DNA from 2 places in the Massilia sp. 01N410 genome. Region 1 is predicted to be linked to the other one. Evidence: riboswitches for the same ligand, from Rfam matches in the RefSeq annotation. Region 1 holds a riboswitch; the other holds the start of a gene.

Region 1 (7,592 bases):
GACTTCCACAATCCTACCCGCATCCTGTTCGGCGAGAACCAGATCGAGCACCTGGCGCAGCTGGTCCCTGCCCGCGCGCGCGTGCTGGTGCTGTACGGCGGCGGCAGCATCCGCGCCAACGGCACCTACGACGCCGTGATGGCCGCCCTGGACGGCCGTACCATCTTCGAATTTGGTGGCATCGAGCCGAACCCCAGCTACGAGACCCTGGTCGAGGCCATCGCCGTGGTCAAGCGCGAGAACATCGACTTCCTGCTCGCGGTGGGCGGCGGCTCGGTCATCGACGGCACCAAGTTCGTTGCCGCCGGCAGCCTGCTGGATGCCGACCCGTGGACCATTCTCGAACAGCGCGCAAAGAACGTGAGCGCGGCCCTGCCTTTCGGCGCGGTGCTGACCCTGCCGGCCACCGGCTCCGAGATGAACTCCGGCAGCGTGATCACCAAACAAGCCACGCAGGAAAAATTCGCCTTCATGTCGCGCCTGGTGTTCCCGCAGTTCGCCATCCTCGACCCGACCCGCACCTATACCCTGCCGGCACGCCAGGTCGGCAACGGCATCGTCGACGCCTTCGTCCACATCATGGAGCAGTACATGACGGTGCCGGCCGATGCCAAGGTGCAGGACCGCTTTGCCGAGGGTCTGCTGCAGACCCTGGTGGAAGAAGGTCCGCGCGCGCTGGCCGAGCCCGACAACTACGCGGTGCGCGCCAACCTGATGTGGACCGCGACCCTGGCCCTGAACGGCCTGATCGGCGCCGGCGTGCCGCAGGACTGGTCCACCCACATGATCGGCCACGAACTGACCGCGCTGTACGGCCTGGACCATGCACAGACCCTGGCGCTGGTACTGCCGGCCATGCTGCGCGAACGCCGCGATGCCAAGCGGGCAAAGCTGCTGCAGTACGCGGCGCGCGTATGGGGCCTGCGTGACGGCGACGAAGATGCGCGCATCGAGGCGGCCATTGCCCGCACCGAGGACTTCTTCCGCGCAGTCGGCGTGGGTACCCGCTTTGCCGACTATGGCCTCGGCAAGGATGTCGTGCCGGCCGTCGTCGCCGCCCTGGAAGCGCACGGCATGACGAACCTGGGCGAAAGCGGCGAGGTCACGCTGAACGTGAGCCGCAATGTTCTCGAGCGCTGCACCTGATGTAGACGCACGGTGGGGTGCGCGGACAGCCGTGCACCCCGCTTTGTTCTGGCAAGCCAGACTGGCACTCGATATCGCCAAAGTTCAATTGCTCATGAACATCGCCTGCATCGCCTGGGACTCCCCGCGTATCACCGGATGGATGCGCGGCAAGCGCATCGACGCCGTGGTCTGGACCGCCCTGCCCGCCAAATTCGACGGCGCCAGCGGCCGTGCGCCGACGGCCGGGGAAGCCGTCGCCTGGCTCGGCAGTCTGCGCGGCGACGAGCGCGCCAAGGCCGAGGACTACATCCGCCGCACACCCGCCCACATCGACACGCCCTACCGCCGCCTCATCGAAGCCCGCCTGGGCTGGCGGCCGTTGCGCGAAGCCTACATAACGCAAAGAAGCTGAGCGCCATCCGGCGAGCATTGCCAGACTCGCCACGCTCGCCCGCATCCGTGCTACACTCGCGCCTTCGCTAGGGGTCCTGGAAGCCGATCTGCTTCCGGGTGAGAGATACCCTTCGTACCTGATCTGGATAATGCCAGCGAAGGAAAGCGCAACGCGGTGCCGAACGGCGCCCACTCCAGTTTGCCCTTCCCCGAGCCGGCGCGAAGACGAGCAAACAATGAAACCACAACTGAAGTACCCGATCCTCGCCTGCGCCATCGCGCAAGCCTTCTCCCTCAACGTCCATGCGCAGGAACAGAACGGCCAGCCGATCGCCGAAGTGGTCGTGACCGGCGCCCGCGCCGGACTGGAACGCGCCGCCGTCGGCGGCTTCTCCGAATCCTCGCTGTGGGAAACCCCGGCCTCGATCAGCGCGATCGACCGCACCCGGATGCAGGACCTGTCGATCCGTAATGCCACCGAGGCGATGCGCTACGACGCCTCGGTCAGCGACGCCTACAACGCGGTCGGCTATGCCGAACAGTTCTCGATCCGCGGCTTCGCCCTCGACAACAACTACAGCTACCGCAAGGATGGCTTCGCGATTCCGGGCGACACCCAGATCCCGCTGGAGAACAAGGAACGCATCGAGGTGCTGAAGGGCCTGGCCGGCCTCACCGCCGGCGTCGCCACCCCGGGCGGCATCGTCAACTACGTGACCAAGCGCCCGACCAATACCCCGCTGCGCTCCGCCACCGTCGAAGTGAGCGAGCGCGGCACCCTGTACGGCACGGTCGACCTGGGCGGCCGCTTCGACGACCGCCGCTTCGGCTACCGCATCAATGCCGCCGCCGCCGACCTGCATTCCTATGTGCGCGGCGCCAACGGCGACCGCCAGTTCGTGTCCGGCGCCTTCGACTGGCAGATCAGCCCGGACGCCCTGTTCCAGGTCGACTTCGACTACCAGCACAAGGCCCAGCTCACCGCACCCGGCTATCAGCTGATCCGCAACGAGGTGCTGCCGTCCGGCGTCTCCGCCAGGCTGCTGCTCAATGACCAGCCCTGGGCCCGTCCGGTCGATACCCGCGACACCAACCTCGGCCTGCGCTTCGAGTACAAGCTGGCGGACGGCTGGAAAGCGCTGGTTGCCGCCAACAAGCACTGGTTCAAGCGTAACGACTACACCGCCTTCCCCTACGGCTGCAGCAACGAGGGCGCGGGCTACTATCCGGGCTTCTGCTCGAACGGCGACTACGACGTCTACGACTACCAGAGCGAGGGCGAGCGCAAGACACCGTGGGGCCTGCAGGCGATGCTGCAGGGCCGCTTCGCCACCGGCGCGCTGCGCCATGAGCTGACCGTCGGCGCCTCGTATTCGGAGCGCCACGACAGCTTCGGCGACTATGTCTACGACCTGGTCGGCTACAGCAATATCTGGCATCCGCTGGACACCCCGCACGCCGGCCCGGACCGCGTCACCGGCCCCGTGTTCGAACGCCGCAGCGACCAGGAGAGCGCGCTGTTCGCCCAGGACATCGTGACCATCACCCCGCAGCTGACCCTGCACGGCGGCCTGCGCTACGTCGAGACCAAGCGCCGCGACTGGGAAGACGACCGTCCGGTCGTGCACACCGCCGGCTACGTGGATAGCAAGGATTCCTTCCTGCTGCCGAGCGTCGCCCTGGTCTACAACCTGAATCGCGACTGGAACGTCTACGGCTCCGTGAGCCACGGCCTGCAGCACGGCGGCATCGCGCCGATGGAAACCTCGAACGAGAACCAGGTGCTGGAACCGGGCCGCTCGAAGCAGTTCGAACTGGGCGCCAAGGGCTCCGTGCGCGGGGTGAACCTGTCGGCCTCGCTGTTCCAGATCCGCCAGGGCCTCGAGTACACGGACCCGAACCGCACCGTGGCCGTGGTGGTCGACGGCGACACCGTGCAGCGCCATCCCTACGTGCGCGGCGGCCGCGAGACCCACCGCGGCATCGAGCTGTCGGCGGACGGCAAGCTGGCTTCCAACCTGCAGGCCGGCCTGTCGCTGATGGCCCTGAACACCCGGCAGGACGGCACCGGCGATCCGACCATCGACGGCAAGCGCGTCACCGACGTCCCCGGCGTCAAGTCGACCGCCTGGATCGAGTACGCCGTGCCGCAAGTGCCCGGCCTGAAGGTCGACGCCAACTGGCAGTACTCGGGCAAGAAGGCCTTCGATGTCGAGAACCGCGTGTTCGTGCCCGACTACCACGTGTTCGGCCTCGGCGCCGCCTGGGCCATGAAGCTGGGCGTGACGAAAGTGACGCTGCGCGCCCGCGTCGACAACCTGTTCGACAAGTTCTACTGGCGCGACGTCACGCCGGCGCTGGGCGGCTACCTGCTGCCGGGCGCGCCGCGCACCTTCCGCGTGTCGGGGCAGTTCGACTTCTGATCGCGAAGCTCAGGGAGGACCGAGCAGGTCCTCCACCTGGCGCAGCCGCTGCGCCAGGTCTCCCTCCAGCAGCGTGAACGGGATGCACCGTTCGCGCAGCACCGCCAGCAGGCAGTCGTGCACCTGCTTCCTCACCTCTTTCGATTCGCGCTGCAGGCCGTCCGGCACCCAGGGAAGGTCCAGGCCCGCCACCAGGGTCGCCGCATAGTCGTGCGCGGCTTCCATCTCCAGCAGTTCCACCGGCACCCGGCCCCAGTAGATGCGGCTGTAGACCGCCGTCATCAGCGGCGTGGTGTCGCAGAACAGGAAACGCCGCGCATCCTTCGATGCGGCCAGGGCATCCTCGCGCCCGCGCTGGGCGCGCGCGATCGCGGGCTGGTCCTCTTCGCGCGGCACCCGCTGCTCCGTCTCGACGAACTCGCGCAGGTACTCCGGCACCCACAGCGTGCCGTAGCGCGCCGCCAGCGCCGGCGCCAGGGTCGACTTGCCGGTCGACTCGGCGCCGAGAATCGCGATCCGCGCCGGTAGCGAGCCGCGCGTCATCGCGCCCCCTCGCGCGCCGCACGCGCCCAGGCGCGCAGGCCCAGCGCCGCCATCCCCACGAACACCGCGTACAGGATCGCGGTCAGGTGCAGGTCCTTGTAGACGTACAGGCCGACGTACAGGATATCGACCACGATCCACACATGCCAGTTCTCGACCTTCTTGCGCGCCGCCAGCAGGGTGCCGAGCAGGCTGCCGGCGGTGAGGAAGCCATCCATGTGCGGCACGTCGGTGTCGGTGTAAGCGTGCAGGAACCACGACAGGATATAGAAGCCCAGTCCCCATCCGGCCAGCGACCAGATCCAGCCCTTCGCGTCCAGGCGCGTCACCACCAGCGGCTTGTCATCTTCGCCCGTACCGCGCAGCCATTCGTACCAGCCCCACACTGCAGCGGCGATGAAGACCGCCTGCAGGCCGGCGTCGCCGTACAGGCGGGCCTCGAAGAACACGACGCCGTAGGTGGCGGACGACACGATCGCGAACAGCCAGGCCCAGTGGATGCGGCGGATGTTGAGCAGCACCGTGACGATGGAGAGGACGAAGGAGATGAGTTCCAGCGGGGTCGTCGGGAAGCCGAGGAAGGTGAGCGGGTCGTTCATAGCGGTCGATTATCGAAGCTGGAGCGCGATTGCGCAAGCCGAAGGCGTGACAATTGGTGAGTCATTTGGGGGTTCATACATACATAATGAGCGGATCGTCCCGCCGGGACCGAACGGAGCCATCATGACGCTGCGATCCCTGTTGTTGTGTACCTTCCTGCTGGCCGCCAGCGCGGCGCCCGCCCTGGCCGCGCCCACCGTGCCGCTCGCCGCCTTCGTCTACGAAGACCAGTTCTCGCATCCGCGCCTGGCGCCGGACGGCAAGCACATCGCGATCACGGCGCGGGTCCCGGACGGCGACCGTTTCGTTCCCGTCGTGACCTTCTACTCGGTGCCGGAAATGACGATGACGGGCGCGATCCGCATGCCCGCCTTCGAGGTGCCGCTCGATTACCAGTGGCTGACGAATACGCGGCTGGCGATCACCAAGGGCATCGAACTGGGCTCGCGTGAAAAGCCGGTTCCCACCGGCGAGGTGCTGGCCGCGGAACTCGACGGCGGCAAACAGGAATACCTGTACGGCTACAAGATGCGCAACAGCTCCAGCCGCGGCAGCCGCTACGGCGCCGACGAAGGATATGGCTACATCGAAGACATCCCGCGCAGCCGCAACGGCCACCTGTTCATCGCCTCCCACGCCTGGGAAGGCAGCCACAGCTTGCTGTACGACGTCGATTCGCGCAGCGCGGTGCGCAGCCTGGTGGCCGACCTGCCGCTGTCGGACCTGGGCTTCGTCATCCAGAACAACGGGGTGCCGCGTTTCGCCTTCGGTGCGAACGACAGCGCGGAACGGGTCCTGATGCGCTTCGACGATGCCGGCAAGCGTTGGCGCAAGGCCGACGCCCAGCTCGGGCGGCGCTACGCTCCGATGGGCTTCAACGCCGACGACAGCGCCCTCTACGTCAGCTACTCGGCCGACGGCGGCCCGTATGAACTGATCCGCGAGCAGGTCGCCGACGGCAAACGGACGACGCTGTTCAAGGACGGGACCGGCAGCGTCACCAGCGTGATGTACGGCGCCAAGCTGGGCGAACCCTTCGGCGCCTCGACCTCGATCGGCCGGCCGCGCGCCGTCTACTTCGACGAGAACAGCGCGGAAGCCCGCCTGCACAGGGACTTGAGCGCCCAGTTCCCCGACCATCGGGTCAGCTTCGTCGATTTCAGCGACGACGGCACGGTCCTGCTGTTCGGCGTGTCGAGCGACCGCGACCCCGGCTCCTTCTATCTGCTCGACCGCAAGACCATGAAGGCCAGCCTGCTGTTCTCCTCCCTCGAGACCATCGACCCCGACAAGATGGCGCCGCGCCGCCCGATCAGCTTCCAGGCGCGCGACGGTCTCGAACTGCACGGCTACCTGACCATGCCGGCGCACGCGCAAGGAAGCAAGGTGCCGCTGGTGCTGATGCCGCACGGCGGCCCGTTCGGCATCGCCGACACCTGGCGCTACGATAACGACGCCCAGTTCCTGGCCAGCCGCGGCTATGCGGTCCTGCAGGTCAACTTCCGCGGCTCCGGCGGGCGCGGGGACGGATTCATGGAAGCCGGCTACCGCGAATGGAGCGGCAAGATCCAGGACGACCTGGTCGACGGCGTGCGCTGGGCGGTGGCGCAGGGCGAGGTCGACGGACGGCGCATGTGCGTGTACGGCGCCAGCTTCGGCGGCTATTCGGCACTGATGCTGGCGGCGCGCGAACCGGCGCTGTTCAAGTGCGCGGTCGGCTACATCGGCGTGTACGACCTGACCCTGCTGGCCAAGCCCGAGAACAACCGCAAGGACGCCTACCGCGCCGCCTACATCGGCAAGACCGTGGGCGCCGACAGGGCCGCGCTGGAGAAGGCGTCACCGGTGACGCTGGCGGCGAACATCACGGCGCCGGTGCTGCTGGTCCACGGCGGCAAGGACAAGCGGGCGCCGGTCGAACACGCGGAAGCGATGCGCGCGGCCCTCGTCAAGGCGGGTCATACGCCCGAGTGGTTCCTTGCTCCCAACGAAGGCCACGGCTTCTACGACACGAAGAACGTGACCGAGTTCTACCAGCGGCTCGAGACCTTCCTGGCCAAACATCTCGGCCAGTAGGCGCCCTTGCGACGCTCGCCACTGCCCGGATCCGGACACCCTTGCCCGCGCACGGGCAGGACCCGGCGCCTGATGGCGGCTTCCGCCCAGTGAAGCGGTGCTGGCACGATGCTTGCAATAAAGGATGCATCTTCACTCCTTCATCGCAAGCATCGTCATGGACCAAGCCATCGGCATCGATCTGCTCCGCCGCCGCCGCCACTTCCGGTTCGCTACCGGCCTCCTGCTGTGCGCCGGCTTCCTCGGCGCCGCCTGGGGCATCAACCGCGTCGTGCGGCCGGGCGTTTCCGCCGCCGACATCGTGGTGGCGGAGGTGCGGCCCGGCAGCGTCGACAACACCATCAACGCCGCCGGCGTGGTCATTCCCGTACACGAGGAGGTCGTGTCCAGCCCCGGCGCCAGCCGCATCGCCAAGGTCCACGCCAAGCC
Region 2 (7,592 bases), on a different contig from region 1:
CGACGTCGATGTACATACAGGCGATGCTGTAGCCCTGGCGGCGCGCACGGCCGACCTCCTCGGCCAGGCGGCGGTCCATGTAGCGGCGGTTGTAGACGCCCGTCAGCGCATCGGTCAGGCCGATGTACTTCAGCATCTCGTTGCTGATCACGTTCTCCAGGCAGATGGCGATGATCGACCCCATGTGCTCGACGAAGTCGGTGCCCAGCAGCGGCGTGAAGCGGCTCGGGTCGCGGCTGCCCAGGTTCAGGCAGCCGATCAGGCGCTTGTTGCGCAGCAGCGGCACCAGCGCGACGCTGGCCAGGCCGGCCGGCGGATGGGGGAAGGCGCTCGCGTGGCTGACCGGGTGGTAGGGCACCAGCCGCGGCCGCGGCGGATGGCCGGGCTCGAAGTCGAAGCCCAGCTCTTCGGGATGTTCGTGGAACAGCAGGTTGGGCAGGCTGTCGAAGTCCACGCCCAGCTTGTGCATCACGGTAAAGATGTCGGCGCCGCTGTCGACCAGCGACAAGGTCACGATGTCGAGGCTGGACACGATCGGCAGCTGGCGGAAGATGGTGGCGACCAGCTCCTGGAAGCTACCCGCGCCCACGAGCTCGAGATCGAAGGCCTGGTGGCGCATCATGATCGCGTGGTTGCTCTCGGCCTGGTCGATCAGGCTGGCGAGCTGCCTGCGCAGCGCGGCGTTCTCGGCCATCAGTTCGCGCACACTGGCGCCCTGCTGCTCGTGCATGGACATTCCTTTCCGCAATTAGCCCTAACATTACGCCAACTCGGCCGTATTGCAAATGGGCGCCACGAAAACGTTGTCAGAATGCGAGTTCGGCCGTCAAGTCCTGGTTCACGCGCAGCACGCTGCCGGCGCCTGCGGAAACGATGCAGTTCATGCCAAAACAGATCCCGCCGTCGAGTTTCGGATTGGCGCGGTAGGTCTGCAGGATGTCGAGCGGATCGGGGCCGGGCACGCCGGTGCCCTGGTCGATCGACGGAATCGGGCAGCGCGCGCAGGGTTTCACCGGACGGATCTCGGCCGCGCCGGTGCTGAGGAAGGCCGTGTAGTCCTCTTCGTAGGCTTCCAGTCCCGCCACCACCAGGTTGGGCCGGAAGCGGTCCATCGGCAGGGCCGCGCGTCCGGCCGCGCGCAGGCGGAGGTTCAGGTCGTCGAGCGAGGACTGGCCGATCAGCAGCAGCGGATAGCCGTCGGCGAAGCGGGTCTGCGAAGGCAGGCCGCCGGTCCACTTGACGCTGGTCGGGCGCACCACGTCCTGGCGGAAGCGCACCAGGCGCAGGTGTTCGCGCGCGCCGAGGGCTTCGGTGAACCAGCCGGCGGCGACGTCGCCGCAGTCGGCCGCGCGGACGGCGTCGTCCCAGATCTGCACGTGGCGGACAGGTTCGTCATGCCAGGCGAGCGGCAGCAGCAGGTCGCCCATGCCGGGGCTGCTCACGCGCAGGTTGCCGCCGTCGGGACGCGGCCGGATCAGCGCCATGCGCGGGAATTCGCGCTGGGTCAGGAACTGGCCGGACTCCGTGACCAGCATCCATTCGCGGTCGTGCACGCCATGCGCGGCGAGGCCGGTTTCGAGGAGAGTGGCTTCCCGCACCGACATGCCGGCGCAGGATTTGATCGGGTAGAGGAGCAGCTGGGACAGGGTGGGCATTGCGGCGCTTGAATCGACTTCAGGGCCGCATAGTATCGCACCAAAGCCTGCCGGCTTCAGGACTTTTGCCGGAATGCCGACGCCAGGACCGGGCCGTCGAAGCCGGGTGCATCGCTGCCGTAGAGGGCGTAACGGTACAGCACGGCGGAATAGATGCCGGTCAGCGTGGCGTGCATCAGCACGCAGCCCAAGAAGGCCAGCAGGACGATGGCGGCGAACACGCCCACCGCCACCGGCCCGGCGGCAAGCTTCGCCAACAGCATGGCCAGCACGACGGCGCCGGCCAGCAGGCAGAGGTACAGCAGGCTGAAGGCGACGTTCAGGCCGACCTGGCCGGCCACGTTCTCGCCCCAGCTCCGCTTGAGCAGGGCCGTGCTCTCGGAGATCGAATCGAGCGCGCCGCGGTCGCTGGTGGCGATCACCGGCACGACCAGGAAGGTGGCGACCGCCCAGCCGGCGCCGAGCAGGCCGGCGATGAGGCGGCCGATGAAGCCGACCCGCTCCTGGATGGCGCGCAGGATCACGCCGATGGTGGCGGAAATGACCGCATAGCCGAAGATCGTGCCGATGCGGCTGTTGGCGATGCGCAGGCCGTCGCCCAGGGTCGGGCTGCCGCCTTCGAGCCGCATCACGACCGCGCCCACCAGCGCCGTGTTGAAGTAGAAGATGACGAAGTACTGGACCACGTAGAACAGGAAGGCCGTCGAATACAGGCCGCCCTTGCTGATGCCGTCGATCGAGTCCAGGCCGAGCAGCGGCAGCGCGAAGGCGAGCAGCACCAGGAACAGGGCGAGGCCGGAAATGATGGGGAACAGCATCAGGTGCTTGTCCTGCCTGAGCACCTGGGCGCTGGCGCCGACGAGGCGGAAACTGCGGCTGAGACGGTCGAACATGGTTTTTCTCCTCGGTGAGTTAGCGGGCGGGGTAGTCGCGCCACGGGGCCAGCTTCTGCGTTACAAAGGCCAGCCATCGGTCGTCGGGATTCGGCCTGCCGCCGGCCAGCTCGATCTTCTCGAAGCTGCGCCAGGTCGGCTGCAGCCCGAGAAACACGAGATAGGTGTTGCCGACCACGAAACCAGGGCGCAGGACGCAGTCGGAGCCGTTGATGGTGCGGCCTCCGCCACGCTTCCAGAACGCGGGGTCCCAGTGGTTGTTGAAACTGCTGTCCTTGTTGTTGAAGCCTTCGGGGCCGCCGATCACGGTGAATACCTGCCGGCCCGTCCCCCTCAGCTGCTCCAGCGTCTGGAAGCGGTATTCGACCAGGTAATCGCCCAGTGGCGTGGCGCCGATCGCCTGCGCGACAGCCACATCCCCCGCCATCAGGACTTGCTCGTCGGGTGTGACGATCTGTCCGGCCGGCGGTACACGGCATGCCTCGGATGCCGCCGCGTGCAGGGCCAGCAGCGTGAACGCAAGGCTGCGAATGGTCGTCATCTTTTTCATCGTGCGAAGCTTAGCAGGACGGATGGCGCAGAAATGCGCGCATTCTCACGGGCGATACGCACGTTCGATGCGACCACATTGCCATTGTCCCAAAACCCACGTACACTCCGCCCGTCGCCTTTTCATGAGGCGGCAACAACGCTAGGGGTCCTGCGCCATCAACCGCGCGGGTGAGAAATACCCTCCGAACCTGATCTGGATAATGCCAGCGAAGGGAAGCTACAGAGTCCGCGTACGCCCTCGTGCTACGTTTCTTTGCACTCCTCCGCTGGATCGCCGATCTTCAGTGATACAAGGAGTGCACTTGAACGCCGATCCGAAATTCCTGTCCGCCAGCGCCACGGTCGATGCCGCGGCCGTGACGCCTCTTCCCAACTCGCACAAGGTCTACGTGGCCGGCTCGCGCCCCGACATCCGGGTGCCGATGCGCGAGATCCACCAGTCGCCTACACCGGCATCCTTTGGCGCGGAGCCGAATCCGCCGGTCTGGGTCTACGACACCTCAGGGCCCTACACCGACCCCGAGGCGCGCATCGACATCCGCTCCGGCCTGCCCTGCCCGCGCTCCGGATGGATCCGCGAGCGTGGCGACACCGTCGAACTGGCCGGTCCCAGCTCGCGCTATGGCCAGGAGCGCCTGCGCGATCCGAAGCTGGCCGAACTGCGCTTCGACCTGCAGCGCAAACCGCGCCGCTCGGCCGGCGGCCGCAACGTCACCCAGATGCACTATGCGCGCAAGGGGATCGTCACGCCGGAGATGGAATTCGCCGCCATCCGCGAGAACCTGCGGCGCCAGGAATACCTGCGCAGCCTCGAAGCCGCCGGTCCGACCGGGAAGAAAATGGCCGCCCTGCTGGGGCGCCAGCATCCGGGCCAGTCCTTCGGCGCTTCCATTCCCGCCGTGATCACGCCCGAATTCGTGCGCGACGAGATCGCCCGCGGGCGCGCCATCCTGCCGGCCAATATCAACCACCCGGAATCCGAGCCGATGATCATCGGCCGCAACTTCCTCGTGAAGATCAATGCGAATATCGGCAACTCCGCCGTCACCTCTTCCATCGGCGAGGAAGTCGAGAAGATGACCTGGGCGATCCGCTGGGGCGGCGACACGGTGATGGACCTCTCGACCGGCAAGCACATCCACGAGACGCGCGAATGGATCATCCGCAACAGCCCGGTCCCGATCGGCACCGTGCCGCTCTACCAGGCGCTGGAAAAGGTGAACGGCAAGGCCGAGGAACTCACCTGGGAAATCTACCGCGACACCCTGATCGAACAGGCCGAGCAAGGCGTCGACTACTTCACCATCCACGCCGGCGTGCGCCTGCCCTTCATTCCGATGACGGCGGACCGGCTGACCGGCATCGTCTCGCGCGGCGGCTCGATCATGGCCAAGTGGTGCCTGGCCCACCACAAGGAATCCTTCCTCTACACCCGCTTCGAAGAGATCTGCGAGATCATGAAGGCCTACGACGTCGCCTTCAGCCTCGGCGACGGCCTGCGCCCCGGCTCCATCTACGACGCCAACGACGAAGCCCAGCTGGCCGAGCTGCGCACCCTGGGCGAACTCACGCAGCTGGCCTGGAAGCACGACGTGCAGACCATGATCGAGGGACCGGGCCACGTGCCGCTGCACCTGATCAAGGAGAACATGGACCTGCAACTGGAACAGTGCCATGAAGCGCCCTTCTACACCCTCGGCCCGCTGACCACCGACATCGCTCCCGGCTACGACCACATCACCTCGGGCATCGGCGCCGCCAACATCGGCTGGTACGGCACCGCCATGCTGTGCTACGTGACCCCGAAAGAGCACCTGGGCCTGCCCGACAAGGACGACGTCAAGGACGGCATCATCACTTACAAGATCGCGGCGCATGCGGCCGACCTGGCGAAGGGCCACCCGGGCGCGCAGATCCGCGACAACGCCTTGTCGAAGGCGCGCTTCGAATTCCGCTGGGAAGACCAGTTCAACCTCGGCCTCGATCCGGACAAGGCGCGCGCCTTCCACGACGAGACGCTGCCGAAGGACTCCGCCAAGGTGGCCCACTTCTGCTCGATGTGCGGGCCGCATTTCTGCTCGATGAAGATCACCCAGGAAGTGCGCGACTATGCGGCCGGCGGCATGCAGGAGAAGGCGGTCGAGTTCATGCGCAAGGGCGCCGAGCTTTATCTCAAGAACTGAGCACAAGGAGTAGCGATGCTGGAGATAGAACTGAACGGCGCCCCGCACGTACTGCCAGGCGCACCCAGCCTGCACGAACTGGTCGACATGCTCGAGCTGTCCGGCCAGGCGCTGGCAATGGCGGTCAACCACCGCGTGGTGCCGCGCGAGCAGTGGCGCACGACCCTGCTGCAGCCGCGCGACCAGGTGGACGTGGTGCGCGCCATCGGCGGCGGCTGAAACTTTACGGAATCGGAGAACACATGAACCAGACCAAGGACCGGCCGCTCGTCATCGCCGGCAAGGAATACAACTCGCGCCTGCTGGTCGGCAGCGGCAAATACCGCGACCTGGAGCAGACCGCGGCGGCCACCGCGGCCGCGGGCGCCGAGATCATCACGGTGGCGATCCGCCGCGTGAACATCGGCCAGGATCCGCATGCGCCCAACCTGCTCGACGCGGTGCCGCCCTCGCGCTACACCATCCTGCCGAACACCGCCGGCTGCTACACGGCGAAGGATGCCGTGTACACGCTGCAGCTGGCGCGCGAACTGCTGAACGGGCACAAGCTCGTGAAACTCGAAGTGCTGGGTGACGAGAAGACCCTGTTCCCCAACATGCCCGAAACCCTGCGCGCCGCCGAGGAGCTGGTGCGCGACGGCTTCGACGTGATGGTCTACTGCAGCGACGACCCGATCCAGGCGCGCATGCTGGAGGACATCGGCTGTGTGGCGGTGATGCCGCTGGCCTCCCTGATCGGCTCCGGCATGGGCATCCTGAATCCCTGGAACCTCTCGCTCATCATCGAGCAGGCCAAGGTGCCGGTGCTGGTCGATGCCGGCGTCGGCACGGCTTCCGACGCCACGGTGGCGATGGAGCTGGGCTGCGACGGCGTGCTGATGAACAGCGCCATCGCGCTGGCCCAGGACCCGGTGCGCATGGCGCGCGCGATGCGGCTCGCGGTGGAGGCCGGCCGCGAAGCGTATCTGGCGGGCCGGATGCCGCGCCGTTTCGCGGCTTCGCCCTCGTCGCCGATGGCGGGACGGCTCATTGGAGTCAAATGAGATGAAACCCTGCGTGCTGGTGTTTTCCGGTCTCGACCCCTCGGGCGGGGCCGGCATCCAGGCCGACATCGAGGCGATTGCGGCCCAGGGTGCGCATGCGCTGCCCATCGTCACGGCGCTCACGGTGCAGGACAACGAGCGGGTGTTCGAGGTGGCGCCGGTGGACGCCGGCCTGCTGACGCGCCAGGCCGTGCTGCTGGCCGACACCATGCCGATCCGCGCGGTCAAGCTGGGCATTCCGGGCAATCTCGAGAATGCCGAAGCCATCGCCGGCATCGTCCTGTTGCTGCGCGCCCGTCAGCCGGCGCTGCCGGTGGTGCTCGACCCGGTGCTGGCCAGCGGCCACGGCGATGCCCTCGCGCGTGGAAATGCGCTGGCGGCGCTGGCGCCGCTGCTGGCGGTGGCGACGGTTGCCACGCCCAACCTGCCGGAAGCGGCGGCGCTGGCGCTGTCCGGCTGTCCGCACGTCCTCGTCACCGGCGGCCATGACGATGGAGACGAGGTCGTCAACCGCTGGCACAGCCGCGACGGCATGCGCGAATGGCGCTGGCCGCGCCTGCCCGGCGAATTCCACGGCAGCGGCTGCACCCTGGCCTCCAGCCTGGCTGCCCGCCTGGCGCTGGGCGACGCCATGGCCCAGGCCCTCGAGCGCGCCCAGCGCTGCTGCAACCAGTCGCTGGCGGATTCCTATGCGATCGCCCCCGGCCAGCGCATTCCGCGCCGTATCGAACATCGAGGAGCATGAAGTGACAATGAAAACACTGAAAGGACTGTATCTGGTGACGCCCGACTGGATCGATACCGGGCGCCTGCTGGAGGCGACGCAGCGCGCACTGGAAGGCGGCGCCGCGCTGGTCCAGTACCGCAACAAGAAGGCAAGCGAGGCGCTGCGCGAGGAACAGGCGGCCGCCCTGCTCGCCCTGTGCCGCCGGCATGGCGTGCCGCTGGTGATCAACGATCATCTGGAGCTGTGCCTGCGCCTGGATGCCGACGGCGTGCACGTCGGCGGCACCGACGCGCCGGTGGCCGCCGTGCGCGCGGCGCTCGGGCCGGGCAGGATCGTCGGCGCTTCCTGCTATGGCCAGTTTCCGCTGGCTCTGGCGGCGCAGGAGGCGGGCGCCAGCTATGTGGCCTTCGGCGGCTTCTATCCGTCGAAGGTGAAGGTGTACGAGGTGAGCACGCCGCCGGACATCGTCGTCGGCGCCAGGGCGCGGCTGGCGGTGCCGGTGGTGGTGATCGGCGGGATGACGGCGGAGAATGCGCGGC

Evidence for each region. A riboswitch is a leader RNA that binds a small molecule or an ion and turns the genes downstream of it on or off. The one in region 1 is predicted to bind thiamine pyrophosphate.
Region 2: it holds a riboswitch for thiamine pyrophosphate, as region 1 does, so the genes downstream of both, thiC (phosphomethylpyrimidine synthase ThiC) here and AC1DOP_RS09975 (TonB-dependent siderophore receptor) in region 1, are expected to answer to the same signal.

The regions. Positions count from the first base shown of each region.
Region 1 covers NZ_JBFTRV010000006.1:50,659-58,250, forward strand. The annotation lists gene AC1DOP_RS09965 (iron-containing alcohol dehydrogenase) at 1-1,146, shown strand, start outside; gene AC1DOP_RS09970 (hypothetical protein) at 1,241-1,540, shown strand; TPP riboswitch at 1,600-1,702, shown strand; gene AC1DOP_RS09975 (TonB-dependent siderophore receptor) at 1,758-3,944, shown strand; gene AC1DOP_RS09980 (AAA family ATPase) at 3,954-4,487, opposite strand; gene pnuC (nicotinamide riboside transporter PnuC) at 4,484-5,086, opposite strand; gene AC1DOP_RS09990 (alpha/beta hydrolase family protein) at 5,211-7,163, shown strand; gene AC1DOP_RS09995 (efflux RND transporter periplasmic adaptor subunit) at 7,321-7,592, shown strand, end outside.
Region 2 covers NZ_JBFTRV010000010.1:81,062-88,653, forward strand. The annotation lists gene AC1DOP_RS15100 (GGDEF domain-containing protein) at 1-730, opposite strand, end outside; gene AC1DOP_RS15105 (MOSC domain-containing protein) at 807-1,655, opposite strand; gene AC1DOP_RS15110 (DUF6159 family protein) at 1,712-2,548, opposite strand; gene AC1DOP_RS15115 (hypothetical protein) at 2,568-3,098, opposite strand; TPP riboswitch at 3,232-3,332, shown strand; gene thiC (phosphomethylpyrimidine synthase ThiC) at 3,403-5,283, shown strand; gene thiS (sulfur carrier protein ThiS) at 5,299-5,502, shown strand; gene AC1DOP_RS15130 (thiazole synthase) at 5,526-6,326, shown strand; gene thiD (bifunctional hydroxymethylpyrimidine kinase/phosphomethylpyrimidine kinase) at 6,328-7,071, shown strand; gene thiE (thiamine phosphate synthase) at 7,088-7,592, shown strand, end outside.